One region of the Streptomyces sp. iso_384 genome, then DNA from elsewhere that is predicted to be linked to it. Evidence: predicted binding sites of a transcription regulator. Region 1 holds the regulator's gene; the other holds the start of a gene.
What was found. Region 1 encodes HspR, which represses chaperone genes until heat shock. Its sites were predicted from a motif close to TTGAGNNNNNNNNNCTCAA; they were not measured.
Positions count from the first base shown of each region.

Region 2: a site for HspR is predicted at 8,439-8,457, ahead of lon (endopeptidase La). Genes of this name have one in related genera too.

Region 1 is NZ_JBWBTT010000001.1:7,672,534-7,686,829, reverse strand. Features, by position in the region: partial or broken gene AC0VY3_RS34800 (helix-turn-helix domain-containing protein) at 1-196, opposite strand, end outside; gene AC0VY3_RS34795 (NAD(P)-dependent oxidoreductase) at 393-1,271, shown strand; tRNA gene AC0VY3_RS34790 (tRNA-Gly) at 1,287-1,360, opposite strand; gene dcd (dCTP deaminase) at 1,884-2,459, shown strand; gene AC0VY3_RS34780 (phosphoribosyltransferase) at 2,466-2,966, shown strand; gene AC0VY3_RS34775 (Yip1 family protein) at 3,057-4,043, opposite strand; gene AC0VY3_RS34770 (FG-GAP repeat domain-containing protein) at 4,162-5,331, opposite strand; gene AC0VY3_RS34765 ((Fe-S)-binding protein) at 5,591-7,858, opposite strand; gene AC0VY3_RS34760 (sugar transferase) at 7,955-8,608, opposite strand; gene dnaK (molecular chaperone DnaK) at 9,084-10,940, shown strand; gene grpE (nucleotide exchange factor GrpE) at 10,937-11,590, shown strand; gene dnaJ (molecular chaperone DnaJ) at 11,687-12,880, shown strand; gene AC0VY3_RS34740 (heat shock protein transcriptional repressor HspR) at 12,882-13,334, shown strand; gene AC0VY3_RS34735 (hypothetical protein) at 13,537-14,061, opposite strand; gene AC0VY3_RS34730 (hypothetical protein) at 14,247-14,296, opposite strand, start outside.
Region 2 is NZ_JBWBTT010000001.1:6,263,995-6,278,290, reverse strand. Features, by position in the region: gene AC0VY3_RS28010 (DUF4097 family beta strand repeat-containing protein) at 1-60, opposite strand, end outside; gene AC0VY3_RS28005 (hypothetical protein) at 213-1,037, shown strand; gene AC0VY3_RS28000 (DUF6104 family protein) at 1,079-1,264, opposite strand; gene AC0VY3_RS27995 (multifunctional oxoglutarate decarboxylase/oxoglutarate dehydrogenase thiamine pyrophosphate-binding subunit/dihydrolipoyllysine-residue succinyltransferase subunit) at 1,365-5,180, opposite strand; gene AC0VY3_RS27990 (HAMP domain-containing sensor histidine kinase) at 5,463-6,539, opposite strand; gene AC0VY3_RS27985 (response regulator transcription factor) at 6,536-7,273, opposite strand; gene AC0VY3_RS27980 (spermidine synthase family protein) at 7,508-8,218, opposite strand; gene lon (endopeptidase La) at 8,480-10,897, shown strand; gene AC0VY3_RS27970 (polysaccharide deacetylase family protein) at 11,000-11,752, opposite strand; gene AC0VY3_RS27965 (MarR family winged helix-turn-helix transcriptional regulator) at 12,063-12,545, shown strand; gene AC0VY3_RS27960 (protein phosphatase 2C domain-containing protein) at 12,606-13,400, opposite strand; gene AC0VY3_RS27955 (sensor histidine kinase) at 13,765-14,296, shown strand, end outside.

The DNA of each region.
Region 1 (14,296 bases):
GCGAATGCCGGTCGTACACCGGTGCGCCGACGTACGCGTCCATGCGCTCCGCCGCGTCCTTCGCGTGTCCGATCCGGTCCTCCGCTTCCGATGGGCGGTTGGCTCGAGCGGCGGAGATGGCCACCCGAAGCTGAAGCGTGCCCCAAGCCCGCACGGCCAGCGGATCACCGTGCTCGTACGGCTGTTGAACCGAGGAGCTGCAAGGACAGTCGGGGCCGCGGCCCGTGTACCGCTGCCCCGTCCTGAACGGCGAGTCCGAGACCTGAGGCACTTTTGTTCGCCATCAGCGCCCGGACTGCCACCAGGCATTGATCCCGAAGCCGCCGGTGCCGAGCGACAGCGGATCATGGGGATGAGGAACACCCCACGTCGCGCACCGCCGGAGGTAGCCAGTGATCACCGTGACCGTCCTCCACCCTGGAACCATGGGCGCGGCGATCACCGCCGAGCTCGTCGCCGGCGGCCATGAGGCACTGTCGGTGACCAAGGGCCGCAGTGAGAACACCTGGCTCCGCGCGAGGGAAGCCGGTGCCACGGCGTACGACTCGCTCGCGGAAGCGCTGTCCCGGAGCGCGGTCGTTCTCTCGGTGTGCCCACCACAGGCGGCGGAGGACGTCGCGGCGGCGGTGGCCGCGCACGGCTTCGCGGGGGTGTACGCCGACGTCAACGCCATCAGCCCTCAACGCGTACGGCACATCGCTGACGAGATCCGCCCCGGCTCCGCAGTAGTCGACGGTGCCGTTTTCGGTCAGCCGCCAGGCGAGGGGCGTGCCACACGGCTCTATCTCGCAGGGGCCGACTCTGCCGTCGAGCTGGTGGCGTCGCTGTTCACGGACTCTGCGCTGCACGTGTGCCGCGTCGGGGACACACTCGGTTCCGCTTCCGCTCTGAAGATGGCCTTTGCCAGTTACCAGAAGGCCGCTCGCACCCTCGCCGGCGTCGCTCACGCGCTCGCCGACGCCCATGGAGTCGGCGACCACCTCACGGCCGAAGCCGAGATCATGATCTCCGCGATCCTCTCCGATCCGGAGTACTTGCCGAGTGTTGCAGCCCGAGCCTGGCGCTGGGCGCCCGAGATGGAAGAGGTCGCCGACACTCTCCGCGCGGCTGACCTGCCCACGGACATGGCCGAAGCCACGGCTCGGGTGCTCGCTTACTGGGAAGAGGACAAGGACCAGTACGACTTGCCGCTCACGCATGCCCTCTCTCAGCTTCGGTCAGGGAGGAGCACCGTGACAGGTCCAGACAACAAACAAGGCCCGGGTCGATGACCTGGGCCTCAGTCGTGGAGCGGGTGACGAGAATCGAACTCGCGCTCTGAGCTTGGGAAGCTCATGTTCTACCATTAAACTACACCCGCGAAGCATGCCGATCACCGGCGCTGCATCGTTCCACACTCTACCCCATGTCAGGCCCCCGGCAGATGAGCCGTGGGGCCTTCGTGTCGTGTGCGTGGTGGTGGGAGGGGTGTGGACGGGGGTGTGATGGGCGGGAGTTGGGGGCGTAGCGTGGGTGGTCGGAGTGCCGCGTGGAGTGGCGTCCTGTTCATCCCCTAATGTGGCGTTCTCGTCCATATGTGGTTGGGGAAGGGACTTGATGGAGTCGATGGAGCGCACCGTCGTCCGCTGTGCCGAAGGGCACGTTTTCGCTACCTCGTCGTTTCCGATGCAGCAGCTCGGGGCCGGCCGGATCGGGCCCGGGCGGTTGATCCGGTGTCCTCGGTGTGCCCGGTTGCGGCAGGCCGTGCCGGTGGCGTTCGAGAAGCGGTAGTCGTGGCGGAGCGGTCGCCGGCGGTAGCGAAGCGGTAGTCGCAGAGACGTGGAGCAGAGGCGCGCGGGTGGTCCGGTTGGGGCGGGCTCGCGCGTTCTGCGTATCCTCGGGGCGTGCTTCTCTCAGACAAGGACATCCGGGCCGAGATCGACGCCGGGCGAGTCCGTATCGATCCGTACGACCCTTCGATGGTGCAGCCGTCGAGCATCGACGTGCGGCTGGACCGCTACTTCCGGGTGTTCGAGAACCACCGGTACCCGCACATCGACCCGGCCGTCGAACAGCCCGATCTGACGCGGACCGTCGAGCCGGAGGGGGATGAGGCCTTCATCCTGCACCCGGGCGAGTTCGTGCTGGCGTCCACGTACGAGGTGATCTCGCTCCCCGACGATCTGGCCTCGCGGCTGGAGGGCAAGAGTTCGCTCGGGCGGCTCGGTCTGGTGACGCACTCGACGGCCGGGTTCATCGACCCCGGGTTCTCCGGGCACGTGACCCTGGAGCTGTCGAATCTCGCGACCCTGCCCATAAAGCTCTGGCCGGGCATGAAGATCGGGCAGCTGTGCCTGTTCAAGCTGACCTCGTCCGCCGAGTTCCCGTACGGCTCCGAGCGCTACGAGTCGCGGTACCAGGGGCAGCGGGGGCCGACCGCCTCGCGGTCCTTCCAGAACTTCCATCGGACCCAGGTGTGATCGACCATGGCTGCTGACGTGCGGGAAAACCTGACCTACGAGGGCTTCGGGCGCGCCGTGCGCGAGCTCGCCCAGGCCGTCGCCGATGACGGGTACGAGCCCGATGTCGTGCTGAGCATCGCGCGGGGTGGGGTCTTCGTCGCGGGCGGGCTCGCTTACGCCCTTGACTGCAAGAACATCCATCTGGTCAATGTGGAGTTCTACACCGGGGTCGGGACCACCCTGGAGATGCCCGTCATGCTGGCGCCCGTGCCCAACGCGATCGACTTCTCCGACAAGAAGGTTCTGATCGCCGACGATGTCGCTGATACGGGCAAGACCCTCAAGCTCGTCCACGACTTCTGCGTCGACCATGTCGCCGAGGTCCGCAGCGCCGTCATCTACGAGAAGTCCCACTCCCTCGTGAAGTGCGAGTACGTGTGGAAGAAGACCGATCAGTGGATCAACTTCCCGTGGAGCGTGGAGAAGCCCGTCGTGCGGCGCGATGGGCAGGTTCTGGACGCGTAACCGACCCATGACGCCTCACCCGTAGGCTCCATGACATACGGAAGGCCCCCGGAACGATTCCGCGTTCCGGGGGCCTTCCTCGTCCGTCGCTCAGATCGTGCCCAGCTTGATGATCGACAGCAGCGCGATCAGCTGGATCGCCGATGCGCCCAGTGCCTTCGGCCACGGCAGGTCGTGCGACTTGCTGACCATCGACGTGAACAGCGCCCCCGCCGCCAGCCAGGTCAGCCAGCCCACGATCTGGACCAGCGAGTTCTCGCCGCCCAGGAAGAGGGCGAAGAGCAGCCGCGGGGCATCCGTCATCGACATGATCAGCATCGACAGGCCCACCGTCGGCTGCCACGAGCCCGTGCCGCCGAGCTGGCGGGCCAGGGTGTGGGTCACCGCGCCGAGGACCAGGCCGCCGATGACGAAGCCGATGCCGGTGAACAGGACGTACGGGATGGCCGTCGAGATCGTCGCGTTGATCGCTTCATCGCGGGCCTGGTCGAAGCCGAACAGCGCGAGCAGGCCGTAGACGAAGGTGACGACCAGCGCCGGGCCCCAGACCGGGTAGTCCCGCATCTGCCAGAACGTCGGACCCGGGCGGGTCACGATGCCGGTCAGCAGGTCCTTCCAGCGCAGCCGCGGGCCCGCCGGCTGGGCGGGGGCGGAGCCGGCCCGGTAGGTGTTGCCGTCGCCGTACGGGTCCTCGTCGACGCGGAACGCCTGCGTGTGACCCGGGTTGTTCGCGTACGGGTCGTGGGGCGCGGGGTCGGCGTAGGGGTCGCCGAAGTACTCCGGTTCGCCGTGGCCGCCGTGGCCGCCGTGACCGTGCTGGCCGCCGTGGCCGTGCCCGCCGTAGCCGCCCTGTCCGCCCTGGCCGTGTCCCGCGTAGCCGCCGTCGTTGTACGAGGGGGCCTGCGGGTTTCCGTACGGCGGTGGCGCGGCGCCGTTGGCCGGGCCTCCTGCCGTCGGCCACGGCTGAGCACCGTACGGCGGCTGTGGTGCCTGCCCTCCGTACGGCTGCTGCCGCTGCTGCTGCGGTTGTTGCGGGGTGCGGTTGTCCCGGCCGCGTCCGATCCTGAATCCAGCCACCCGTCGAACGTACCTGGTCCCCGGGGGTGGGGAGTGGGGGCCGGGGGAACCCGTCCGCCATTGCGGCCGAGCTGTGACATCCCCTAGGGGCCGCACCCCGGGGCCGGGGAGGGGGAGTTCAGGGGAGGAACAGCTTCGTGGAGAAGGTGACGGCGGGCTCGGCCGTGTTACCCGCGGTGTAGAGGGCGATGAGGTCCCGCCGCTCGCCGAGGTACGTCCGCACCACCGTGTCCGGCTTCTTGTCGCCGTCGTAGTCGCCGTGGTTCAGGAGCGTGGTGCGGGTGGCGCCCGTCGTCTTCAGCGGTGCGGTGGGGAAGTCCTCCGCGGCGAACGCGTACGCGCGGCCGGGACCCGCCGGGCCCTTCGCGGAGCCGAGGAGGAGGGTGCCCTTGCCCGCCTGTCCGGGGGCGTGCGGGCGGGCGGCGGCGACGAGGTCGTCGTAACCGTCCTTGTTGGTGTCGGTCCTGGGCTCGGGGGCGTAGAGGTACGGGCCGCCGTCGGGCAGCAGTTCCGCGCTGCGCGGGGCCCCGGTGCGAGTGAAGGGGCCGTGCAGGAAGGTGACCTGGCCGGCGCTGGCGGTGACCGCGAGGTCGGCCCTGCCGTCGCCGTCGAAGTCGCCGCACACCGGCTGCTCGGGCCACTCGTTGCCGAACCGGGCCTTCTGCGGGATGCGTACGGTGACCGCCTTGCCCGTCAGGCCCTGCGGGGAGCCGAAGAGGATCTGGAGGGGGACGGGCGGGGCGCCGATGCCGTTGTACGGGGGGTCGGTGGAGACGATCAGGTCGGTGAAGCCGTCCCGGTCCAGGTCGCAGGCGGCCTCGGAGTCGAACGCGGCGGGCAGGGTGTCGCCGGACTTCGCCGCGTTCGCCCGGGCGCTCAGGAGTTGCCGGGCGGCCGGGTCCAGGGGGCGGTCGCGGTCGCCGGAGCCGTACACGATGCCGATGCCCGCGTCGTCGCCGTGGCTGTCCTCGGGGGCCTTCACCAGGTCGTCGATGACCAGGTCGCGGTGGCCGTCGCCGTTGAAGTCGTACGGGACACGGCTGCCGGTGCCGCGCGGGACGGGGGTGCGTGCCGTGCCCGCCCGGGCCTGTGCCTCCGGCGGGGTGTCGCCGTTCTTGCCGTCGGACGCGGAGGAGGCGGCGGAGGTCGACGGGGCGTCGGCGGCCGAAGGGCTCCCGCAGCCCGCGAGTGCGAGCAGCAGGGCGGCGCAGCCCGCGGCGAGGAGAGCCGTCGCTCTGGTGGTGACGGCTGCCTTCGGGGGCGTGAGGTGCGTGATGCGTGGGCGCACGGGGCCTCGTTCGTCGCTCGTTCGTCGTGTGTCCGCGCGTGGCTTGCGCGCGTGACGTCCGCGCGTGGTTCCTGACCCGTCGCGGGTTTCTCCGGGGCACATGATGCTCCAAGTACGTCGTCGCGTACATGTCCGAGTTCACAGTTCGCCTGCGGCGGTCGTCACGTCCGGCAGGCGGAGACCCGGGGTCCCGGCACGGAAAAGCGGCCGGTCCTGCCCCCGAGGCAGGTCCGGCCGCTCATCGCGTCGATGCGCTACATCACTTTGCCGGTTCGGGCTCCGGCGCGTCCACCTGCTCCTGCTCGCCCGTGGGGTCGGTCGGCGTCTTCACGGACTCCAGGAGGAGCTGCGAGACGTCCACGACCTGGATCGACTCCTTGGCCTGGCCGTCGTTCTTCTTGCCGTTGACCGAGTCGGTCAGCATGACGAGACAGAACGGGCAGGCGGTGGAGACGATGTCCGGGTTGAGGGCGAGGGCTTCGTCGACGCGCTCGTTGTTGACGCGCTTGCCGATCCGCTCCTCCATCCACATCCGGGCACCACCGGCGCCGCAGCAGAAGCCGCGTTCCTTGTGGCGGTGCATCTCCTCGTTCCGCAGTCCCGGGACCTTCGCGATGATCTCGCGCGGCGGGGTGTAGATCTTGTTGTGCCGGCCCAGGTAGCAGGGGTCGTGGTACGTGATCAGGCCCTCGACCGGGGTCACCGGGATCAGCTTGCCCTCGTCGATGAGGTGCTGGAGCAGCTGCGTGTGGTGGATGACCTCGTACTCGCCGCCGAGCTGCGGGTACTCGTTCGCGATCGTGTTGAAGCAGTGCGGGCAGGTCGCGACGATCTTCTTCGACGACTTGGGCTTCTTCGTCGTCTCGTCTTCATCGTCCTCGCCGTACGCCATGTTCAGCATGGCCACGTTCTCCTGGCCGAGCTGCTGGAACAGCGGCTCGTTGCCCAGGCGGCGGGCGGAGTCACCCGTGCACTTCTCGTCGCCGCCCATGATCGCGAACTTGACGCCCGCCATGTGCAGCAGTTCCGCGAAGGCCTTGGTGGTCTTCTTGGCCCGGTCCTCCAGGGCGCCCGCGCAGCCGACCCAGTACAGGTAGTCGACCTCGGTGAGGTCCTCGACGTCCTTGCCGACGATCGGGACCTCGAAGTCGACCTCCTTGGTCCACTCGACGCGCGCCTTCTTGGCCAGCCCCCAGGGGTTGCCCTTCTTCTCCAGGTTCTTGAGCATCGTGCCCGCCTCGGACGGGAACGAGGACTCGATCATCACCTGGTAGCGGCGCATGTCGACGATGTGGTCGATGTGCTCGATGTCCACCGGGCACTGCTCGACGCAGGCGCCGCAGGTGGTGCAGGACCACAGCACGTCCGGGTCGATGACGCCGTTCTCCTCGGCGGTCCCGATCAGCGGGCGCTCGGCCTCGGCGAGGGCGGCCGCGGGAACGTCCTTGAGCTGCTCCTCGGTGGCCTTCTCGTTGCCCTCCATGTCCTTGCCGCCGCCGGCCAGGAGGTACGGGGCCTTGGCGTGCGCGTGGTCGCGCAGCGACATGATCAGGAGCTTCGGCGAGAGGGGCTTGCCGGTGTTCCACGCGGGGCACTGCGACTGGCAGCGGCCGCACTCGGTGCAGGTGGAGAAGTCGAGGATGCCCTTCCAGGAGAACTGCTCGACCTGGGAGACGCCGAAGGTGTCGTCCTCGCCCGGGTCCTCGAAGTCGATCTCCTTGCCGCCCGACGTCATCGGCAGCAGCGCGCCCAGGGCGACATCGCCCTTGGCGTTCCGCTTGAACCAGATGTTCGGGAAGCCGAGGAAGCGGTGCCAGGCGACGCCCATGTCCGTCTTGAGCGAGACCGTGATCATCCAGATGAAGGAGGTCGCGATCTTGATCATGGCGACCAGGTAGGTCAGGTTCTGGATGGTGCTGAGGTCGAGGCCCTTCAGCGCGGCGATCAGCGGGTACGAGGCGAAGAAGCCGATCTGCCAGCTGTCGACGCCGTGCTGCACCCCCTCCAGCGCGCGGAGCGTCATGATGCAGAGGCCGACGATGAGGATGACGGTCTCGACGAAGTACGCCTGGCCGGTGTTGGAGCCGGCGAAGCGGGACTTGCGGCCCGCGCCGCCGGGACGGTTCAGCTGCCGGATGACGATCAGGGTCAGGATGCCGACCGTCGTCATCAGACCGAGGAACTCGGTGAAGATCTCGTACGGCAGCCAGTCGCCGATGATCGGGATCAGCCAGTCGGCCTGGAAGAGCTGGCCGATGGCGTTGACGATCGTCAGCAGCAGCGAGAAGAAGCCGACGGCGACGAACCAGTGCGCCACTCCGACGATGCCCCAGCGGTTCATCCTCGTGTGACCGAGGAACTCCCTCACCACCGTCACCGTGCGCTGCACGGGTTCGTCGGTACGGGTGCCGGCGGGTACGTTCTGGCCGAGCCGCACGAAGCGGTAGATCTGCACGATGGCTCGGACGAACAGTGCTGCGCCGACCACCATCAGAACCAGCGACACGATGATCGCGGCGAGTTGCATTTTGGGGGCTCCTCGGGCCTGCGAGAGCGGGGTCCAGTTGCTACTGCCCGCTACTACTAAGCAGTAACTTAATTAGTCTGTGCTGACACTATCCACTTAGTCCACCCCGCTGCAGCCGGGCGGGCGGTGATCTGTGTCGCTCAGGTGTGCCTTGGTTCGGCGGACCCTCCGGAGCCCGGATCGCAATGGACCGCGTACGGCTTCGGCGAGGACCGCCAGATCGAGTACGACTCCATGGTGCTCTGCGTAGTGCTGGTCCAGCAGGGCGGGGTCGTCCCACGGCATGCCGGAGCGGGCGCGCACCTGGGCCAGTCCGGTCAGGCCCGGCCGCAGTTCCTGCCGCCACCGCCTGGCCCCCGGCCCTGTGGCGCGTGGGTCGCCCGGGGCCAGCGGGGCGGGTCCGACCAGGGAAAGTTCGCCGCGCACGACGTGCGGAAGCCGGGAGAACAGGTCCAGCCGGAGCCTGCGGGTGCGCAGGGTGCGCAGTTCGAAGACCCGGCCGCCCAGACCGGTCCGGGGTCTGCGGTCCCAGGCGCCGCCCGGGGTCTGCCGCGCGGTCAGGGCGAGGGCCGCCACGGCGACGGCGGGGGCGGTCAGGATCAGCAGGGCGGTGCCGAGGGTCAGGTCCAGCACGCGTTCGGCCGTCGTGCGTGGCAGGAAGCGGTCAGCCAGCCGCCCGGCCCGGTCGGTGAGGCCGGCCAGGCGGGCGGCGGGGCGCGAGGGGAAGTGGCTCCTGGCCGTTCCGGTCACTGTCGGGAGGGGGTGGGGCTTCTCCTCGTACGGATGGGGACCGCGCTCGTGCGGGTGGGGGTCGCGCGGCTCCGTGACGTACGGGGCCGAGCGGGGTCGGGGTGGTCGGCCCTGGTTCCTCCGGCTCTTCCGGTTCTTCTGCCGTACGCGCGGCTTCCTCGCGTTCTGCATCGCGCCCGCCCGGGGTTCGAGGTTCGATGGTGTGACGATCCACGGTGAAACCTGCCGGTCGGTGACGGTTGTGACCGTCTCACGGCAATTTGTGACAGAACGATCCCATGGCGAGACGGTGGGGTGGGTGGTGCGCGAGGGGTGTGGCGTGCGCGGATGGGGTGGTGGGGCGCCGCTGTCGGCGCAGATGTGCTCGGGATAAGCACTTAAGTTGAGTGTGGGTGACTCAGGTCTGTTGACTCCTGGGTCGGCGTCATGCATTCTTGAGTCAGATCCACTCAAGTAGTCAGTTGGAGGAATTGAAATGGCACGTGCGGTCGGCATCGACCTGGGCACGACTAACTCCGTCGTCAGCGTTCTCGAAGGCGGCGAGCCCACCGTCATCACCAACGCCGAAGGCGCCAGGACCACGCCGTCCGTCGTCGCCTTCGCCAAGAACGGCGAGGTGCTCGTCGGCGAGGTCGCGAAGCGCCAGGCGGTCACCAACGTCGACAGGACCATCCGCTCCGTCAAGCGCCACATGGGCACTGACTGGAAGATCGACCTGGACGGCAAGAGCTTCAACCCGCAGCAGATGAGCGCCTTCATCCTGCAGAAGCTGAAGCGCGACGCCGAGTCCTACCTGGGCGAGAAGGTGACCGACGCGGTCATCACCGTTCCGGCGTACTTCAACGACTCCGAGCGTCAGGCGACCAAGGAGGCCGGTGAGATCGCGGGCCTCAACGTCCTGCGCATCGTCAACGAGCCGACCGCCGCCGCCCTGGCGTACGGCCTCGACAAGGACGACCAGACGATCCTCGTCTTCGACCTCGGTGGCGGCACCTTCGACGTGTCCCTCCTGGAGATCGGCGACGGCGTCGTCGAGGTGAAGGCCACCAACGGTGACAACCACCTCGGTGGTGACGACTGGGACCAGCGCGTCGTCGACTACCTGGTGAAGCAGTTCGCCAACGGGCACGGCGTGGACCTGTCCAAGGACAAGATGGCTCTCCAGCGTCTCCGCGAGGCCGCGGAGAAGGCGAAGATCGAGCTCTCGTCCTCGACCGAGACCACGATCAACCTGCCCTACATCACGGCGTCCGCCGAGGGCCCGCTGCACCTGGACGAGAAGCTCACGCGCTCGCAGTTCCAGCAGCTGACCGCGGACCTCCTGGACCGCTGCAAGACCCCGTTCCACAACGTCATCAAGGACGCGGGCATCCAGCTCTCCGAGATCGACCACGTCGTTCTCGTCGGTGGCTCCACCCGTATGCCCGCCGTCGCCGAGCTCGTCAAGGAGCTGACCGGCGGCCAGGAGGCCAACAAGGGTGTGAACCCGGACGAGGTCGTCGCCATCGGCGCCTCGCTCCAGGCCGGTGTCCTCAAGGGTGAGGTCAAGGACGTCCTGCTCCTCGACGTCACCCCGCTGTCCCTCGGTATCGAGACCAAGGGAGGGATCATGACCAAGCTCATCGAGCGCAACACCACGATCCCGACCAAGCGTTCCGAGATCTTCACGACGGCCGAGGACAACCAGCCGTCCGTGCAGATCCAGGTCTACCAGGGCGAGCGCGAGATCGCGGCGTACAACAAGAAGCTCGGGATGTTCGAGCTGACCGGTCTGCCGCCGGCCCCGCGCGGTGTGCCGCAGATCGAGGTCGCCTTCGACATCGACGCCAACGGCATCATGCACGTCGCCGCCAAGGACCTCGGCACCGGCAAGGAGCAGAAGATGACCGTCACCGGCGGCTCCTCGCTGCCGAAGGACGAGGTCAACCGGATGCGCGAAGAGGCCGAGAAGTACGCGGAGGAGGACCACGCCCGCCGCGAGGCCGCCGAGTCGCGCAACCAGGGCGAGCAGCTCGTCTACCAGACGGAGAAGTTCCTCAAGGACAACGAGGACAAGGTCCCCGCGGACGTCAAGACGGAGGTGGAGACCGCTGTCGGCGAGCTGAAGGAGAAGCTCAAGGGCGAGGACTCCGCCGAGATCCGTACGGCCACCGAGAAGGTCGCGGCCGTCTCCCAGAAGCTGGGCCAGGCGATGTACGCCAACGCCCAGGCCGAGGGTGCGACCCCGGGCGCCGAGGCCCCGGGCGACGGCCAGGCCAAGGCCGCCGACGACGACGTCGTCGACGCCGAGATCGTGGACGACGAGAAGGACACCAAGGGCGGTGCGGCGTGACCGAGGAGACTCCGGGCTTCGAGGAGAAGCCCGACGTCCCCTCCGGCGCCACCCCTGATGACGCCGAGCCGAAGGCTGCCGCACCCTCCGAGGAGGAGGCGGCGGCCCCGGCCGGGGACACCGATCCGACCGTCGGTCTGACCGCACAGCTGGACCAGGTACGCACCGCGCTCGGCGAGCGCACCGCGGACCTCCAGCGGCTGCAGGCCGAGTACCAGAACTACCGCCGCCGCGTCGAGCGGGACCGGGTGACGGTCAAGGAGATCGCTGTCGCGAACCTCCTGTCCGAGCTCCTGCCCGTGCTCGACGACGTCGGCCGCGCGCGGGAACACGGCGAGCTGGTCGGCGGCTTCAAGTCGGTCGCCGAATCGCTGGAGACCACCGTCGCGAAGCTGGGCCTCCAGCAGTTCGGCAAGGAGGGCGAGCCCTTCGACCCGACGATCCACGAGGCCCTGATGCACAGCTACGCGCCGGACGTCACCGAGACGACCTGCGTGGCGATCCTGCAGCCGGGGTATCGCATCGGCGAGCGCACCATCCGCCCCGCGCGGGTGGCCGTCGCCGAGCCGCAGCCGGGCGCCACGCCCGCCGCGGCGAAGGAAGAGAAGAAGGCAGATGACGAGGAGAGCGGTGGCACCGAGGAGGTCTGACGGCAACGCGTCTGATCACCACGGTGCACACCGACCGGCCCGGCGGCCGGCCCACGGGCCGGCCGCTCGGCCGATCGTCCGGAAGGAGGGACGTCGATGAGCACGAAGGACTTCGTCGAGAAGGACTACTACAAGGTCCTCGGCGTCCCCAAGGACGCCACCGACGCCGAGGTCAAGAAGGCGTACCGGAAGCTCGCCCGCGAGTTCCACCCGGACGCCAACAAGGGTGACGCCAAGGCGGAGGAGCGTTTCAAGGAGATCTCCGAGGCGAACGACGTCCTCGGTGACCCCAAGAAGCGCAAGGAGTACGACGAGGCGCGCGCACTCTTCGGCAACGGCGGCTTCCGGGCCGGCCCCGGTGGTGCGGGCGGCAACTTCAACTTCGACCTGGGCGACCTCTTCGGCGGAGGCGCCCCGGGCGGCGGACAGGGCGGTGCGGGCGGCGGCTTCGGCGGCGGCGGAGGGGGTCTCGGCGACGTCTTCGGCGGGCTGTTCAACCGCGGCGGCACCGGCACCCGGGTTCAGCCGAAGCGCGGCCAGGACATCGAGTCCGAGGTGACGCTCAGCTTCACCGAGGCGGTCGACGGGGCCACGGTCCCGCTGCGGATGTCCAGCCAGGCGCCCTGCAAGGCGTGTTCCGGCACCGGCGACAAGAACGGCACCCCCAGGGTCTGCCCGACCTGTGTCGGCACCGGCCAGGTCTCGCGCGGCAGCGGCGGCGGCTTCTCGCTCACCGACCCCTGCGTCGACTGCAAGGGCCGGGGCCTCATCGCCCAGGACCCCTGCGACGTCTGCAAGGGCAGCGGCCGGGCGAAGTCGGCGCGCACCATGCAGGTGCGGATTCCGGCGGGCGTCTCCGACGGCCAGCGGATCCGGCTGCGCGGCAAGGGCGGTGCGGGCGAACGCGGCGGTCCGGCCGGCGATCTGTACGTCGTCGTCCACGTCGACGCCCACCCGGTCTTCGGCCGCAAGGGCGACAACCTCACGGTCACCGTGCCCGTCACGTACCCGGAGGCGACGCTCGGCGGCGAGGTCAAGGTCCCCACCCTCGGCGGTCCGCCGGTCACCCTGAAACTTCCCGCCGGCACCCCCAACGGGCGTACGATGCGCGCCCGGGGCAAGGGTGCGGTGCGCAAGGACGGCACCCGCGGCGACCTGCTGGTCACTGTGGAGGTCGCGGTCCCCAGGGACCTGGGCCAGGAGGCCAGGGACGCCCTGGAGGCCTACCGGAAGGCGACCGCGGACGAGGACCCGCGGGCGGAACTGTTCCAGGCTGCGAAGGGAGCTTGAGATGGACGGCCGTCGACGCAATCCGTACCAGCTGACCGATGAGACCCCGGTGTACGTGATCTCGATCGCGGCCCAGCTCTCGGGGCTCCACCCGCAGACGCTGCGCCAGTACGACCGTCTCGGCCTGGTCTCTCCCGACCGTACGGCCGGGCGCGGCCGGCGCTACTCGGCGCGCGACATCGAGCTGCTGCGCACCGTGCAGCAGCTGTCGCAGGACGAGGGCATCAACCTCGCGGGCATCAAGCGGATCATCGAGCTGGAGAACCAGGTGGCCGCGCTCCAGCAGCGCGTCGTCGAGCTCTCGGCGGCGGTGGACGGTGCGGCGGTCGCCATGCAGCAGCGCGAGGCCCAGGTGCACGCCTCGTACCGCCGGGACTTGGTGCCCTACCAGGACGTGCAGCAGACCAGCGCGCTGGTGGTCTGGCGGCCGAAGCCGAAGCGGCCGACGGACTAGGACCTGTCGTCGAACTGCCGTCTGCCGGGCGACGACGGCAGGCTGACGGCAGGCCCTGAGGCGTGTCCGGCGGATCTTCACCGGGGCCGCGATCCGCCCGACACGCCCTGGCGGGACCCTTCAGGAGTACGCCTACGGGGCCGGGAGAGCGTTCAATCGCTCTCCCGGCCCCGTCGCGTGTCCAGGGGCGTGGGCCGGGTTCCTACGGCAGGAACTCGCTGATCGCTTCGACCGCCATCATCCACATCGGCTGGCCGCCGGTGCCGAACGCGGCGGCCAGGGCGTAACCGATCGCCGCGTCGAGCGGCTCGACGGCGGCCCCGTCACGCCACTCGGCGATCACCCGCCGGTCGCCGTTCGAGGAGAAGTCCCCGATGTGCTTGCCGTCGCGGGTCAGCCGGCTGCTCGGGATCGAGTCGGGCACGAGGCGGTAGGACGTACCCGCGCAGCGGACGTCGACCCGGTAGGAGCGGCGGCGGAGCTTGCCCTTGCCGGGCTTGATCGTCGCGCCGAGGCCGTCGACGGTGAGGGTGAGCCGGCGGGGGTCGCGGGTGCCGATGACGATGTGGTCGTCGGCCTCGGCTCCGGGGGCGCGGGTGAGGACGACGCGGGGGATTCCGTCGCCGCTCACGATGAGTATCTCGGCCTGCTCGCCGGTGAGTTCGACCAGGATGTCCCCGTGGTGGTCGTCCTCGACGGCGGCGGGCAGGGGGGTGGTGTCGGTCATCCGGTCTTCGTGGTCCTTCTGTCGCGCGGGAGGTGTTCGCCAGGTCGGTCAGGACTGGCGTACGGAATTCTCGCAGGACGCGACGGCGGGGACTCGGGCTGACCCGGCCACGAGAGCGACGGTACGCATGAGGGGGCGACCGTCGGCGCCGGCCACCTCGCCGGTCGCCCTCCGGTCCCTTCGCGTCAGCACTCGCGCCGGTCGGCTTCCGCGATGCCGGACCGGGCGAGGGGGG
Region 2 (14,296 bases), 1.4 Mb from region 1:
CACCGGATCGTCGAAGGCGAGCTTCCGCGGCTCGGTGATGGTCCATGTCGACACAGGCATGGATGTGACCTCCCGGAACGCGTGACGACGCAACATATCGCGTCTCGTACGGAACACGATATATCGCGGATCGGTGAAGTCAAGGCCGGGCGAGGGTCGTCGAGCGGTACCAAGGCCTCCGAACCCTGACAAATTGCCCTAGCGTGTGAGCCATGAACGCGACATCCACCGGGGCCCTCCTGCTGTGCCGGGCCGACCCCGAGACCGTACGGCCGCTCGCCCACCTGCTGCGCGAGCAGATGCTGCTGGCCCGCGCGGGCGAGGAGTGGAGCGTGCTCGTCCCGGAGGGGAAGCCCTGGCGGAACGGGGGCGCGGAGCAGGACGCCGAGCCGGTGGACCGGGTCCTGGGCGGCTGGGCCACCGCGCTCGCCGTCGGCTCCACCTGGCCGGTGCTCGCCCTGTGGTGGGACGCCGACCGGGCCGGATACACCCTCGCCGCCGGATTCCGCAGGCCCGTGGGCTACATCTGGCTGACCGACGGCACCCCGGTGGGCGAGGACGAGGCCATGCGCACCTTCGCGGTCCGCCTCGGCCTCGACCCGGTGCTGGACGTGCAGGCGCTGGAAGGACTCACCCGCCCCGACCCGGAGGCGGGCGCGGAAGCCAGGCTGCGCGGACTGCTCGCCGTCCTCACCCGTACGGGGCTCGCCCTGCCCGCCGGACTCTCACCGGGCGAGAGCGCCGACCGGCTGCGCAGCGTCGCGGCGGTGCAGCGCGGGGTGGAGCGCGTCGAGTGGGCCGGCTGGCGCGATGCCGTACGCGTAGAGCTGGACGCGGTCGAGAGCAGCCGGATCGGCCCGTGGGTACGCGGCCCCCGCGCCCGGGCCGTCGCCGCCGTCCAGCTCGCGGCGGGGCTCCCGCTCCTGCTGTGGGGCGCCCGCCGTCGCAGCGGCGGCTGGGCGGCGGCCGGCGCGGTGCTCCTGGCCCAGGGCGCGCTGGGACTCGCGTACGAACGGGCCAGGGCGGGCACCCCCTGAGCCGGGCGGAACAGGCCCCGCGGATCAGGCCCTGAGGATGCTCACTCGTCCTCGTCGTCCTCGTCGTCCAGCCGGGCCAGCCAGGTCGCGAGGCGCTCGACGGGCACCTCGAAGTCGGGGTTGAGATCGACGAACGTCCGCAGCTGCTCGGCGAGCCACTCGAAGGTGACCTCCTCCTCGCCGCGCCGCTTCTCCAGTTCCTCGATGCCACGGTCCGTGAAGTACATGGGAAAAGGATAGCGAGGCCCGGGGGCCTCCAGAACGCCGGAGACCCGGCCCCGCGACGAGCGCGGAACCGGGTCCCCGGGGTGTTCGGCGTGAAGGTCCTCAGGCCTCGAAGACCTCGTTGACCAGCTGCGTCTGCTCCGCCTGGTGACGCTTGGCCGAGCCGACAGCCGGGGACGAGCCGTGCGGCCGCGAGATGCGGCGCAGGCGCTCGCCGTGCGGCACGTCCGAGCCGACCGCCAGGTCCAGGTGGTCGATCAGGTTGAGCGCGATGAACGGCCACGCACCCTGGTTCGCCGGCTCCTCCTGCGCCCAGAGGTACTTCTCGGCGTTCGGGTACTTCGCGATCTCGGCCTGGATCTCCGCACCCGGCAGCGGGTACAGGCGCTCGAGGCGGATGATCGCCGTCTCCGTGTCGCCGCGCTTCTCCCGCTCGGCGTCCAGGTCGTAGTACAGCTTGCCGGAGACGAAGACGACCTTGCGGACGTCCTCGGCCTTGACCGACGCGTCGCCGATCACCGGGCGGAAGCCGCCGGTGGTGAACTCCTCGATGGACGAGGCCGCCGCCTTCAGACGCAGCATCGACTTCGGGGTGAAGACGATGAGCGGCTTGTGGTGCGGGTTGTGCACCTGCCAGCGCAGCAGGTGGAAGTAGTTCGACGGCAGGGTCGGCATCGCGACCGTCATGTTGTCCTGCGCGCACATCTGGAGGAAGCGCTCCGGGCGGGCGGACGAGTGGTCCGGGCCCTGGCCCTCGTAGCCGTGCGGCAGCAGCAGCGTGACGCCGGAGGTCTGGCCCCACTTCTGCTCGGCCGAGGAGATGAACTCGTCGACGACGGTCTGCGCGCCGTTGACGAAGTCACCGAACTGGGCCTCCCAGATGACCAGCGACTCCGGACGGGCCAGCGAGTAGCCGTACTCGAAGCCCATCGCCGCGTACTCCGAGAGCAGCGAGTCGTAGACGTTGTACCGGGCCTGGTCGTCGGCCAGGTACAGCAGCGGGGTGTAGTCCTCGCCGGTGACCTGGTCGACCAGGACCGCGTGGCGCTGGCCGAACGTGCCGCGGCGGGTGTCCTGGCCGGCGAGCCGGACCGGGGTGCCTTCCATCAGCAGCGAACCGATGGCCAGCGTCTCGCCCATGCCCCAGTCGATCGTGCCGTTCTCCACCGAGGCCGCGCGACGCTGCATCTGCGGCATCAGACGGGGGTGGACGGTGATCGAATCGGGGATGTTGACCTGCGACTCGGCGATCCGCTTGACGACCTCGGCGGAGACTGCGGTCTCCACGGCCACCGGGAACGCAGCCTGCGGCTCCGGGACGTGCGGGGAGGCGGGCTGCGAGGTGGCCTCGCGGACCTCCGCGAAGACCTTCTCCAGCTGGCCCTGGAAGTCCTGGAGCGCCTGCTCCGCCTCTTCCAGCGTGATGTCGCCGCGACCGATCAGCGACTCGGTGTAGAGCTTGCGCACCGAGCGCTTCTTGTCGATCAGGGTGTACATCTGAGGGTTGGTGAACTCCGGGTTGTCGCCCTCGTTGTGACCGCGGCGGCGGTAGCAGATGAGGTCGATCACGACGTCCTTGTTGAACGCCTGCCGGAACTCGAAGGCGAGCCGCGCGACGCGGACCACGGCCTCCGGGTCGTCGCCGTTGACGTGGATGATCGGCGCCTCGATCATGCGCGCCACGTCGGTGGCGTACATCGAGGAGCGCGAGGACTCCGGGGCGGCGGTGAAGCCGACCTGGTTGTTGATCACCACGTGCACGGTGCCGCCGGTGCGGTAGCCGCGCAGCTGCGACATGTTGAGCGTCTCGGCGACGACGCCCTGGCCCGCGAAGGCCGCGTCGCCGTGGAGCGCGACCGGCAGGACCGTGAAGTCCGTGCCGCCCTTGTTGATGATGTCCTGCTTGGCGCGGGCGATGCCCTCCAGGACCGGGTCGACCGCCTCCAGGTGCGAGGGGTTGGCGGCCAGCGAGACCTTGATCTGCTCGCCGTCCAGACCGGTGAAGGTGCCCTCGGCGCCCAGGTGGTACTTGACGTCGCCGGATCCGTGCATCGAGCGCGGGTCGAGGTTGCCCTCGAACTCGCGGAAGATCTGGGCGTACGACTTGCCGACGATGTTCGCCAGGACGTTCAGCCGGCCGCGGTGGGCCATGCCGATGACGACCTCGTCGAGGCGGGCCTCGGCGGCGGAGTCGATGACCGCGTCGAGCAGCGGGATGACGGACTCGCCGCCCTCCAGCGAGAACCGCTTCTGGCCGACGTACTTCGTCTGCAGGAAGGTCTCGAACGCCTCCGCGGCGTTCAGCCGGCGCAGGATCCGCAGCTGCTCCTCGCGCTCGGGCTTCGGGCGCGGGCGCTCGACCCGGTCCTGGAGCCACTTGCGCTGCTTCGGGTCCTGGATGTGCATGAACTCGATGCCGGTGGTGCGGCAGTACGACTCACGGAGCACACCGAGGATGTCGCGGAGCTTCATCATCGTCTTGCCGGCGAACCCGCCGACCGCGAAGTCCCGCTCCAGGTCCCACAGGGTGAGGCCGTGCTCGGTGATGTCGAGGTCGGGGTGCTTGCGCTGGTGGTACTCCAGCGGGTCGGTGTCGGCCATGACGTGGCCGCGGACCCGGTAGGAGTGGATCAGCTCGAAGACCCGCGCGGCCTTGGTGACGTCGTCGTCGTGCGAGGCGTCGATGTCCTTGAGCCAGCGGACCGGCTCGTAGGGGATGCGCAGCGCCTTGAAGATCTCGTCGTAGAACTCGTTCTCGCCGAGCAGCAGCTGGGAGAGGACGCGCAGGAACTCGCCGGAGGCGGCGCCCTGGATGACCCGGTGGTCGTAGGTCGACGTGAGCGTCATGACCTTCGAGATGCCGAGCTTGTTGAGGGTGTCCTGCGAGGTGCCCTGGAACTCCGCCGGGTAGTCCATCGCGCCGACGCCCATGATGAGGCCCTGACCGGGCATCAGGCGGGGCACCGAGTGGACGGTGCCGATGCCGCCGGGGTTGGTCAGCGAGGCGGTGACGCCGGTGAAGTCGTCCATGCCGAGCTTGCCGATGCGGGCGCGCCGGACGATGTCCTCGTACGCCTGCCAGAACTCGAAGAAGTTGAGCGTCTCGGCCTTCTTGATGGCCGCGACGACCAGCTGGCGGTCGCCGTTCGGCTTCACCAGGTCGATGGCCAGACCCAGGTTGATGTGCTCCGGCTTGACCAGGGTCGGCTTGCCGTCCTTCTCCGCGAAGGAGTAGTTCATCGACGGCATGGCCTTGAGGGCCTGCACCATTGCGTACCCGATGAGGTGCGTGAAGGAGATCTTCCCGCCGCGGGCGCGCTTGAGGTGGTTGTTGATGACGATGCGGTTGTCGAAGAGCAGCTTCACCGGGACCGCGCGGACGGATGTGGCCGTCGGCAGCTCCAGCGAGGCGTTCATGTTCTTCGCGACCGCGGCCGAGGGGCCGCGCAGCGTCACGTACTCCGGTCCTGCCGGGGCCTCGGTGGACTCGTCGGCCTTCGCCTTGGGCTTGGCGGGCGCGGCGGCGGGCTTCGCCGCCGCGGGCTTCGCCGGAGCCGGGGCCGGGGCCGCCGGGGCGGCCTTGGCCGGGGCGGACTGCGCGGGAGCCGCCGGAGCGGCTGCGGGCGCGGCCTTCACCGGAGCCGGAGCGGCGGCCGGAGCGGGCGCGGCCGCCTCGGTCACCGGGGCCCCCGAGGCCCCGGCGCCGGGAGCGGGCTTGTCCGCCGTGCCGGTGGCACCCGGCTTGTAGTCGGCGAAGAAGTCCCACCAGGCGCGATCGACCGAACTGGGATCCTGGAGGTACTGCTGGTAGATCTCGTCGACGAGCCATTCATTGGCGCCGAAAGCCGCGGCCGGGTTGGTGCCCGGGCTGGCTTGGTCGGTCGAGATGCTCGAGTTACTGGGGGACTGAGACGACACGGCGGCAACCGCCCTCTTCCGCTTCACAAGGTGATGGACAGCGGAAATCAAGGCTACGCCCCCCGAACCGTTCCGTGCAGACCGGGCCGGTGCTTCGTCGTGCACATCACATCGAAGGGCGGGTTTCGGCGCAGGAAATGGCGGGAAACAAGCGAGGTTCCACTGCACTCCGGGTACGCAGGACCGTGGGTACGGTCTCCCGACCGAATCCCCTTGCGGTCCCCAGCTGGCAGGACACGGATGAACGTGCCCTTCCGGTTCGACCCTATGTCAATGAGGTCGTCAACCGCGCTGCTCGGGGATTCCCGGGAGGGTGACCTGGATGCGGCAGCCCCGTGCGGATTCGGCCACCCCGATCCGGCCGCCGTGCAGATCGACCGCCCAGCGGGCGATGGCCAGACCCAGTCCCGTACCGCCGTCGCTGCCCGGACCGTGCGGGGACGGAACATGGCCCCGGTTGAAGCGCTCGAACACCCGGTGGCGCTCCGCCTCCGGGATGCCGGGCCCCTCGTCCATGACCTCCAGCTCCAGCGACTCGGGATACGCCCCGCGCCGTGCGAGCACCGTCACCCGGCCGTGCGGCGGGCTGTGCTTGACGGCGTTGTCGATGAGGTTGGCGACCACCTGGTGCAGCCGCTCCGCGTCCGCGTGCGCGGTGAGCTCCGGCGGCGAGACGTCCAGGTGCAGATGGACGTCCGTACGGGAGTGATTGCCCGAGCCCGACGACAGGCGTCGCTGGGAGGCCGCGAGATTGGCCTCTTTCAGTACGCCCGAGAGATACGGCCACACCTCGAAACGGCCTGCCTTGAGCGCCACCACCCCGTTGTCGAGACGCGACAGGTCCAGCAGCGTCTCGACCAGCCGGCCCAGCCGCTCCGTCTGTTTCAGCGCCGTGCGCATCGTCTCCGGGTCGGCGGCGGACACCCCGTCCACCACGTTCTCCAGCACGGCCCTCAGCGCCGCGATGGGCGTGCGCAGCTCATGGCTGACATTGGCGACCAGCTCTTTTCGGTGCCGGTACTCCGCCTCCAGGTCGTCCGCCATGCGGTTGATCGTCTGCGCCAGGTCGCCCAGCTCGTCCCGCCGCCCGGCGCCGCTCACCCGCCGCGTGTAGTCGCCGTGCGAGATGGACCGGGCCACCGCTCTCATCTCGTCCAGTGGCGCCGTCAGACCGTGCGCCACGAACTGCGTGATCAGCAGCGTCGCGATCACCGAGAACACGGTGATGAACTGGAACTCGGTCCGGGTCCGCAGGGCGACGATCAGCAGCCCGGTGGTGATGAACACCGAGACCACGACGAGCGTGCCCAGCTTGGCCTTGATGGAGAAGGGCCGCATTCCTGGCCCTGGCCAGGTCATGGCGCCGGAGTCTCCAGGGCGTAGCCCACGCCGTGCACCGTACGGATCCGCTCCGCGCCGATCTTCCGGCGCAGCGCCTTGATGTGGCTGTCGACCGTGCGGGTGCCCGATGCGTCCGCCCAGTCCCACACCTCGGCCAGCAACTGCTCCCGGGAGAGCACCGCGCGCGGGGTGTTGGCGAGGCAGACCAGCAGGTCGAACTCGGTAGGCGTGAGGTGGACGTCCTCCGCACGCACCCGGACCCGGCGCTGCGCGTGGTCGATCTCCAGCTCACCCAGACGCAGTATCCCGCTGCGCGGGGTCACCGCGGCCAGCGCGGCCCGCTCCACCCGGCGCAGGAGTACGTGCACCCGGGCGGCCAGCTCCCGCATGGAGAACGGCTTGGTCATGTAGTCGTCGGCGCCGACCCCGAGCCCGACCAGCATGTCGGTCTCGTCGTCGCGCGCGGTGAGCATCAGCACCGGCACCGGACGCTGCGCCTGCACCCGGCGGCAGACCTCCAGGCCGTCGAAGCCCGGAAGCATGATGTCGAGCACCATCAGGTCGGGCTGCCAGGCCTCGGCCGCGTCCACGGCCGCGGGGCCGTCCGGCGCGGTCTGCACCAGGAAGCCCTCCGCCCGCAGCCGGGCGGAAATGGCGTCGACGATCGTGGCGTCGTCCTCGACCACCAGCACCCGGCGCTGAGCCCCCGGGGTGGCCGCGACGCCGTTGTGGGTGGTGTGTGTCTGTTCCATCGCCCCGCCCCTGCCCGGTCTCGCGGGAGCCATTCCCCCGCAAGGCACGGTCTTCGCTCGTGGATTTCGTGGGTGAACCCGTGTGCCGGTCAGCAGCGTAAAGGCAGCGGAGGGCTCCCGGCTACGCAGGGTGTTGCCCCGTCGGACGAGTTCACGCCCACCGGGCAACCGGATCGTCGCCCTTGTGCCGGTTGGCCCGTGCCACCGCCGGGTCCCGCATACCGGGAGGGGGGTTCAGGCGGCCCGGAGTGCGAGATGGACCACGTCGGGCACACCTCGGGCAACGGCCACCTCTTCCGTCCTAACCCCGCTGAACCCGGCATTCCGCAAAGCCTGTTCGAAGGCCGGCGACGGCTGCGCGGACCAGACGGCGAGCACGCCGCCCGGGGTCAGCCGGTCGTGGCAGTGCGCCAGACCGGCGGCGGAGTAGAGGCTTCCGTTGTCCTCCGTGACGGTCCAGTCGGGCCCGTTGTCGATGTCCAGGCAGAGTGCGTCGTAACGCTCCGTGGCCGTACGGAGGTGGGCGACGAGATCCGTGTGCAGGATCTCGGTCCGCGGGTCCGCCAGCGCCGGCCCGGAGATCCGGTCCAGCGGCCCGTCCCGGTGCCAGCCCACGATCGCCTGCTCCCGCTCCACGACCGCGATCCGCCCCCAGCGCTCCTCCTCGGCGGCCCGCACCACGGAGAAGCCGACGCCCAGGCCGCCGATCAGCACCGAGAGACCCGTCCGCCCCGCGGGCAGCGCGGCGAGCGCGGCGTCGATCAGCAGCCGCTCGGAGCGCCCGTCGGAGGTGTCCATCAGGAAGCAGCCGTTGGCGATGATCTCGAAGTGCTCCCCGCGCTCCCGCAACACGACCTCGCCGAACGGGCCCTCGCGGCGGTCGAGGACGACGGGGGCGTCGGCCGGGCGCGTCGGCAACAGATCGGGGGCGGGCGTCGAGGGCATCGCGGCCGTCGCAGACATCGTGGGTCTCTCCGGTCTCCGGTCGTGGTGGTCGGTGTCCGCCATCCTGTCCGCCGCCCGGGCCGAGTGCCAGCGGGTTCCGTGCTCCGGGGGCGGGGAACAAGCGTCCGCCCCGCGGTGCTCCCGTAGACAGGCGGAGGCCCTGAGCGGCTGATCGCTCAGAGCGAACAGACCGTGGGGAACATTCGGAGGCTCAGGAGCATTGAGTCCACATAGCTCAACTTGCCTGCCGAAGGGGAGATCATGACTAACGAGTCCCAGGCGTTCACACCGATCGACCTGCCCGTGCTGCCGCTCGACGACGAGGTCGTCCTGCCCGGCATGGTGGTGCCGCTCGACCTGTCCGACACCGAGGTCCGCGCCGCCGTCGAGGCCGCGCAGGCCGCCGCCCGTCCCGGCGGCGGGAAGCCCGAGGTGCTGCTGGTCCCGCGGATCGACGGTACGTACACGGGGACCGGCGTCCTCGGCACCGTCGAGCAGGTCGGGCGCCTGTCGGACGGCGACCCGGGCGCGCTCATCCGGGCCCGGGACCGGGTTCGCATCGGCGCCGGGACCAGCGGCCCCGGCCGGGCGCTCTGGGTCGAGGGCACCGTCCTCGACACCGCCGCCCCGGACCCGCTGCCCGGATCCGCCGCCGAGCTCGTCAAGGAGTACAAGGCGCTCGCCACCAGCTGGCTGAAGAAGCGCGGCGCCTGGCAGGTCGTGGACCGGGTCCAGCAGATCGACGACGTCTCCGCGCTCGCCGACAACTCCGGATACTCGCCGTTCCTCTCCACCGCCCAGAAGGTCCAGCTCCTGGAGACCGTGGACCCGGTCGCCCGGCTGAAGCTCGCCATCCAGTGGCTGAGCGAGCACCTCGCCGAACAGGACGTGGCCGAGTCCATCGCCAAGGACGTCCAGGACGGCGTTGACAAGCAGCAGCGCGAGTTCCTGCTGCGCCGCCAGCTGGACGCCGTACGCAAGGAGCTCGCCGAGCTCAACGGCGACCCGGAGGACGAGTCCGACGACTACCGGGCCCGTGTCGAGGCCGCCGACCTGCCCGAGCACGTCCGCGAGGCCGCTCTCAAGGAGGTCGAGAAGCTGGAGCGCTCCAGCGACCAGTCGCCCGAGGGATCCTGGATCCGCACCTGGCTGGACACCGTCCTCGAACTGCCGTGGACCGAGCGGACCGAGGACGCCTACGACATCCGCGGCGCCCAGGAGGTCCTGGACGCCGAGCACGCCGGCCTCGCCGACGTGAAGGAACGCATCACCGAGTACCTGGCGGTGCGCAAGCGCCGTGCCGACCGCGGTCTCGGTGTCGTGGGCGGCCGCCGTGGCGGCGCCGTGCTCGCCCTCGTCGGGCCGCCCGGCGTCGGCAAGACCTCGCTCGGCGAGTCCGTCGCGCACGCCATGGGCCGCAAGTTCGTCCGTGTCGCGCTCGGCGGTGTCCGGGACGAGGCGGAGATCCGTGGCCACCGGCGTACGTACGTGGGCGCGCTCCCCGGACGTATCGTGCGGGCCGTCAAGGAGGCCGGCTCGATGAACCCGGTCGTCCTGCTCGACGAGATCGACAAGGTCGGCTCCGACTTCCGGGGCGACCCCGCCGCCGCCCTCCTCGAAGTCCTCGATCCGGCGCAGAACCACACCTTCCGCGACCACTACCTGGAGGTCGAGCTCGACCTCAGCGACGTCGTCTTCCTCGCCACCGCCAATGTGCTCGAAGCCATCCCGGAGGCCCTCCTCGACCGCATGGAGCTGGTCCGGCTGGACGGCTACACCGAGGACGAGAAGGTCGTCATCGCCCGGGACCACCTGCTCCCGCGCCAGCTGGAGCGAGCGGGTCTGGAGAAGGACGAGGTCGCTCTGGAGGAGTCGGCGCTGCGCAAGCTGGCCGGCGAGTACACCCGCGAGGCGGGCGTACGGAATCTGGAGCGGGCCGTCGCCCGGCTGCTCCGCAAGGTCGCGGCCCAGCACGAACTGGGCGACCGCGAGCTGCCGTTCACGGTGACCGACGCGGATCTGCGCGGCCTCATCGGCCGACCGCACCACGTGCCCGAGTCCGCCCAGGACCCGGCCGGGCGACGCACCGCCGTGCCGGGCGTGGCCACCGGGCTCGCGGTGACCGGGGCGGGCGGTGACGTCCTCTTCGTCGAGGCGTCGCTCGCCGACCCGGAGACCGGGGCGTCCGGACTGACCCTGACCGGTCAGCTCGGCGACGTCATGAAGGAGTCGGCGCAGATCGCGCTGAGCTTCCTGCGGTCGCACGGTGCGGAGCTGGAACTGCCGGTCGCGGACCTCAAGGACCGGGGTGTGCACATCCACTTCCCGGCGGGCGCGGTCCCCAAGGACGGCCCGAGCGCCGGTATCACCCTGACGACCGCCCTGGCCTCGCTGCTCTCCGGACGGCTGGTCCGTACGGATGTGGCGATGACCGGTGAGGTGTCGCTGACCGGGCGGGTGCTGCCGATCGGTGGCCTCAAGCAGAAGCTGCTGGCGGCCCACCGTGCGGGCATCACCACCGTGGTGATCCCCCAGCGCAACGAGGCCGACCTGGACGACGTGCCGGCCGAGGTGCTGGAGAAGCTGGACGTCCACCCGGTCACCGACGTCCGCCAGGTGCTGGAGATCGCCCTCGCCCCGGCCTCGGCCCCGGCGGAGAGGATCCCGGCCGCGGCCTGACCGCCACGCAGTGACGGGCGCGGCATCAGGTGCGCGACCGGTACGGACGGCCCGCTTCCCGGTCAACGGGGGGCGGGCCGTTCCGTGTGTCCGGGGCGCGGCTCAGGGGCGGTAGATCGTGCCCGGCTCCGGCTCGGCGGGGGCCATCAGCTCGGGGACGGTCACGAAGGTGTAGCCGTCCTTCTGGAGCGCGTCGATGATCCCGGGCACGGCGGGCACGGTGCCCCGGTAGATGTCGTGGAGCAGGATGATGCCGTCCTTGCTCGCCTGGTCCAGGATCCGCTTCTTGATCAGCGCCGAGTCGTTGGTCGAGTAGTCCTTGGCGGTGGCGCTCCACAGCACCTGGGAGAGTCCCAGGTCCTTGCTGATCTCCGAGACCGTGTCGTCGGTGCGGCCCTGCGGCGGACGCATCAGCCGGGGCTTCTTGCCGGTGATCTTCTCGATGGCCAGCTGCGTCTTCTCCAGCTCGGCGCGTATCTGATCCGGCTTCTGGTCGGTCAGGACCTTGTGCGTCCAGGTGTGGTTGGCCACCTCGTGGCCCTCGTCCTCGATGCGCTGCACCACGTCGGGGTGCTTGACGACGTGGTGCTTGCCCAGCAGGAAGAAGGTGGCGTGCACCTTCTTCTCCTCGAGGATGTCCAGCAGCCTCGGCGTGTCCTTGCCCGGCCCCGCGTCGAAGGTCAGGGCGATGCACTTGGCCTTGCGGCAGTCCACCGGACCGAACGAACCCTTGGCGTCCGAGGCCGCCTCGCCCCGTGCCGAGCCCGGCGCCGTCGTGTCCATCGAGCAGCCGCTCAGCGTCAGTGTGAGCGCGGTCACCAGCGCCGCGGTCAACCCCATCCCCGGCAACGGCATCTTTCTGGGCACGACGCATCACTCCTCTGTGCGGAAATCCGCACAGGTGTGCGGTGCACCGAGGACTATACACAGCGCGTATACGCGGAGTGCATAGTGGGGTCCCGGACCGCGGAAAGCCCCGTTGACCTGGGGTGCGGCCGCCGGGGTGGGGGAGCGGGCGCTCGGTGCGGGGCCGGCCGTCCGCGTTGCGCCGCCGGTCCCCTTCTGCGGAATACTGTCCGGGCTGCGACGTCGACCGGTCGCGGAAGAGGCTTTCGCCGGCAGGACGCCGCAGGAATCGGCAGGGCACCGTATGAGGGGTACCGACGTGCGCGGGAACGACATCGAGCCGGAGCCGGGCACGCCCGACGAGAGCGGCGTGGACCATGAGTTCCTGGCGCTGGAGCGTGAGCTGGCGGTGTTCCTGCGCCGGGCGCGGGCCAGCTCGGGCGAGATGGCCCGGGAGGTCCACCCCGAACTGGAGCCCGCCGCCTACGGATTGCTCGTCCGTCTGGAGGAGGCTGGCCGGCAACGGGCCACCGAGCTGGCCGCCTACTTCGGCGTCGGCAAGGCCACCATGAGCCGCCAGCTGCACTCCCTGGAGAACCTCGGGCTGGTGGCCCGCGAACCCGACCCGGCCGACGGGCGCGCCTGGCTCGTCCACCTCACCGACGACGGGCTGGCCCGCTTCCGCAGCGTCCGGGACGCCCGCCGCGGGCGCTATGTGCGCAAGCTGGCCGACTGGGACCGGGCCGAGATCGCCGAGCTGGCCCGGCTGCTGCACCAGCTGAACACCCGCGCGGAGAGCTGACCCGCCTCCCGTACGGGCCTCCGGCACCCGCCTCCCGTACGGGCCTCCGGCCTCCGGCGGTCAGCCCAGCTCCACCAGGAGCGCGGTCGCGTCGTCGTGCGTCTTGCCGCGCCCCAGCCGTACGCGCCCCGCCTCCGCATCGGCGAGCTCCAGCTCCCGCACCCGGTCGATCAGCCCCTGCGGCCCCGCCTTCCGCAGCAGCCCCAGCGCGCCCGTCCAGTCGCCCTCGCCGAACACCTCCGTCCAGCGGCTCGCCCCGTCCGTGAGCGCGGCGAGGGCCCGGACGCCGGCCGCCGGGGTGCTGCCCGTCACCGCACGCGCGGCCACCGACGGATCCGCGGCGGCCGTGAAGAAGCCGCCTTCCTTGTTACGGACCGTGGAGTCGGCGATCTCGTCGGACGCGAGCGAGCCCGGCGGCAGCCGGTCCAGCCGGTCGTCGAGAACCGCCCGGACCGTGCCGTCGGCGGACTCCAGCAGCAGGGCCGAGTCGGAGAGCACCAGGTGCTCGATCGTCTGTTCGTTCCAGCGTGCCAGGACCACGGTCGCCTGGGGCGTGCGCACGTGAGAAAGGTCACAGGTGGCCCGATGGGCGTCGGCTGTACGGGAGATGGCCGCGGCCAGGATCTCGGCCAGGGGCAGATCAGGGCGGGAACCGGACAGTTCCACCAGTGCGCCGCCCAGCCGTGCGGTGAACCACGGGACCGAGTGCACACAACCGTCGTCCCCGCGCGGCGGGGTGACGCCGTCGAGCACGACCAGCGCACCACCCTGGCCGGAGGCGGGAAGAGACCCGGACACCCAGTCCTCGTTGGGGCGTTCGGGACTGCCGGGAGCGGTGGCGAGTTCGATGCGCATACGGTCAGTCTGCACGAGCCCTTCACCATCCCCGCACGCGACCGGATTTGGCCTGTACCAGCAGGTCAACGGGTGCGTGCCGGCCGGAAGGGGCGGCTCCGGACCGATTGCGGGCGGGCATCCTGCCAAAGGCGGAGCGGAAGTTCCACCCCATGGTCCATGCATGGTCAGAGGCGCTCCAGGGCAGACTTGTTCGCCAACTCCGGAGTGATGTTCACTCCTTCGAGTGGCGGAGCGGTTGATGCGCGCCCCCCTCTCATAAGCGCTGGAATGGTCAGAAGCCGTACCAGGAGCGGGGCGCCCTTCCATGTGACCGTGCGTCACCTCTGCTTCAAGGGTGGACGAGTCAAGATTGCGAGCACCGGTGCAGAAGAAGCGGCCGCGGAGCAAGGGCACGACGCGCGACGGTTCCGGGGCGACGCCTCCGGCACCCGGCGCGGACAAGCGGACCGTGCGGGTACGCAGCCGACTGGTCGCCGGTGTCGCGGTCGTCGGCGTCATCGTCCTGGCGGCGGGCGCCCCCGCCGCACTCGGGGCCTCCGCCGATCTGAGCGAGTCCCAGCGGCTGGTCACCCTCGCCGAGCTGAACCAGCAGGCGGTCACCCTCGCGCACTCCCTCGCCGACGAACGTGACGCCATCACCGCGTACATCGCCGACGGACGCGACGAGGACGCCGACGACAAGGACGGCGCGGAGAACCGCACCGCACGCACCACCCGTGTCGACCAGCAGATCGACGAGATCCACGAGGCGGCCTCCGCGGCCCTGCGCCGCGACCTCTCGACGGTCGCCTCGCTGCGCCGCGACGCGCTGACCGGCAAGGGCTCGGCCCTGGAGGCGCACCAGGCGTACTCCGACGTCATCGCCAAGCTGCACGGCATCGCCGCCGAACTGG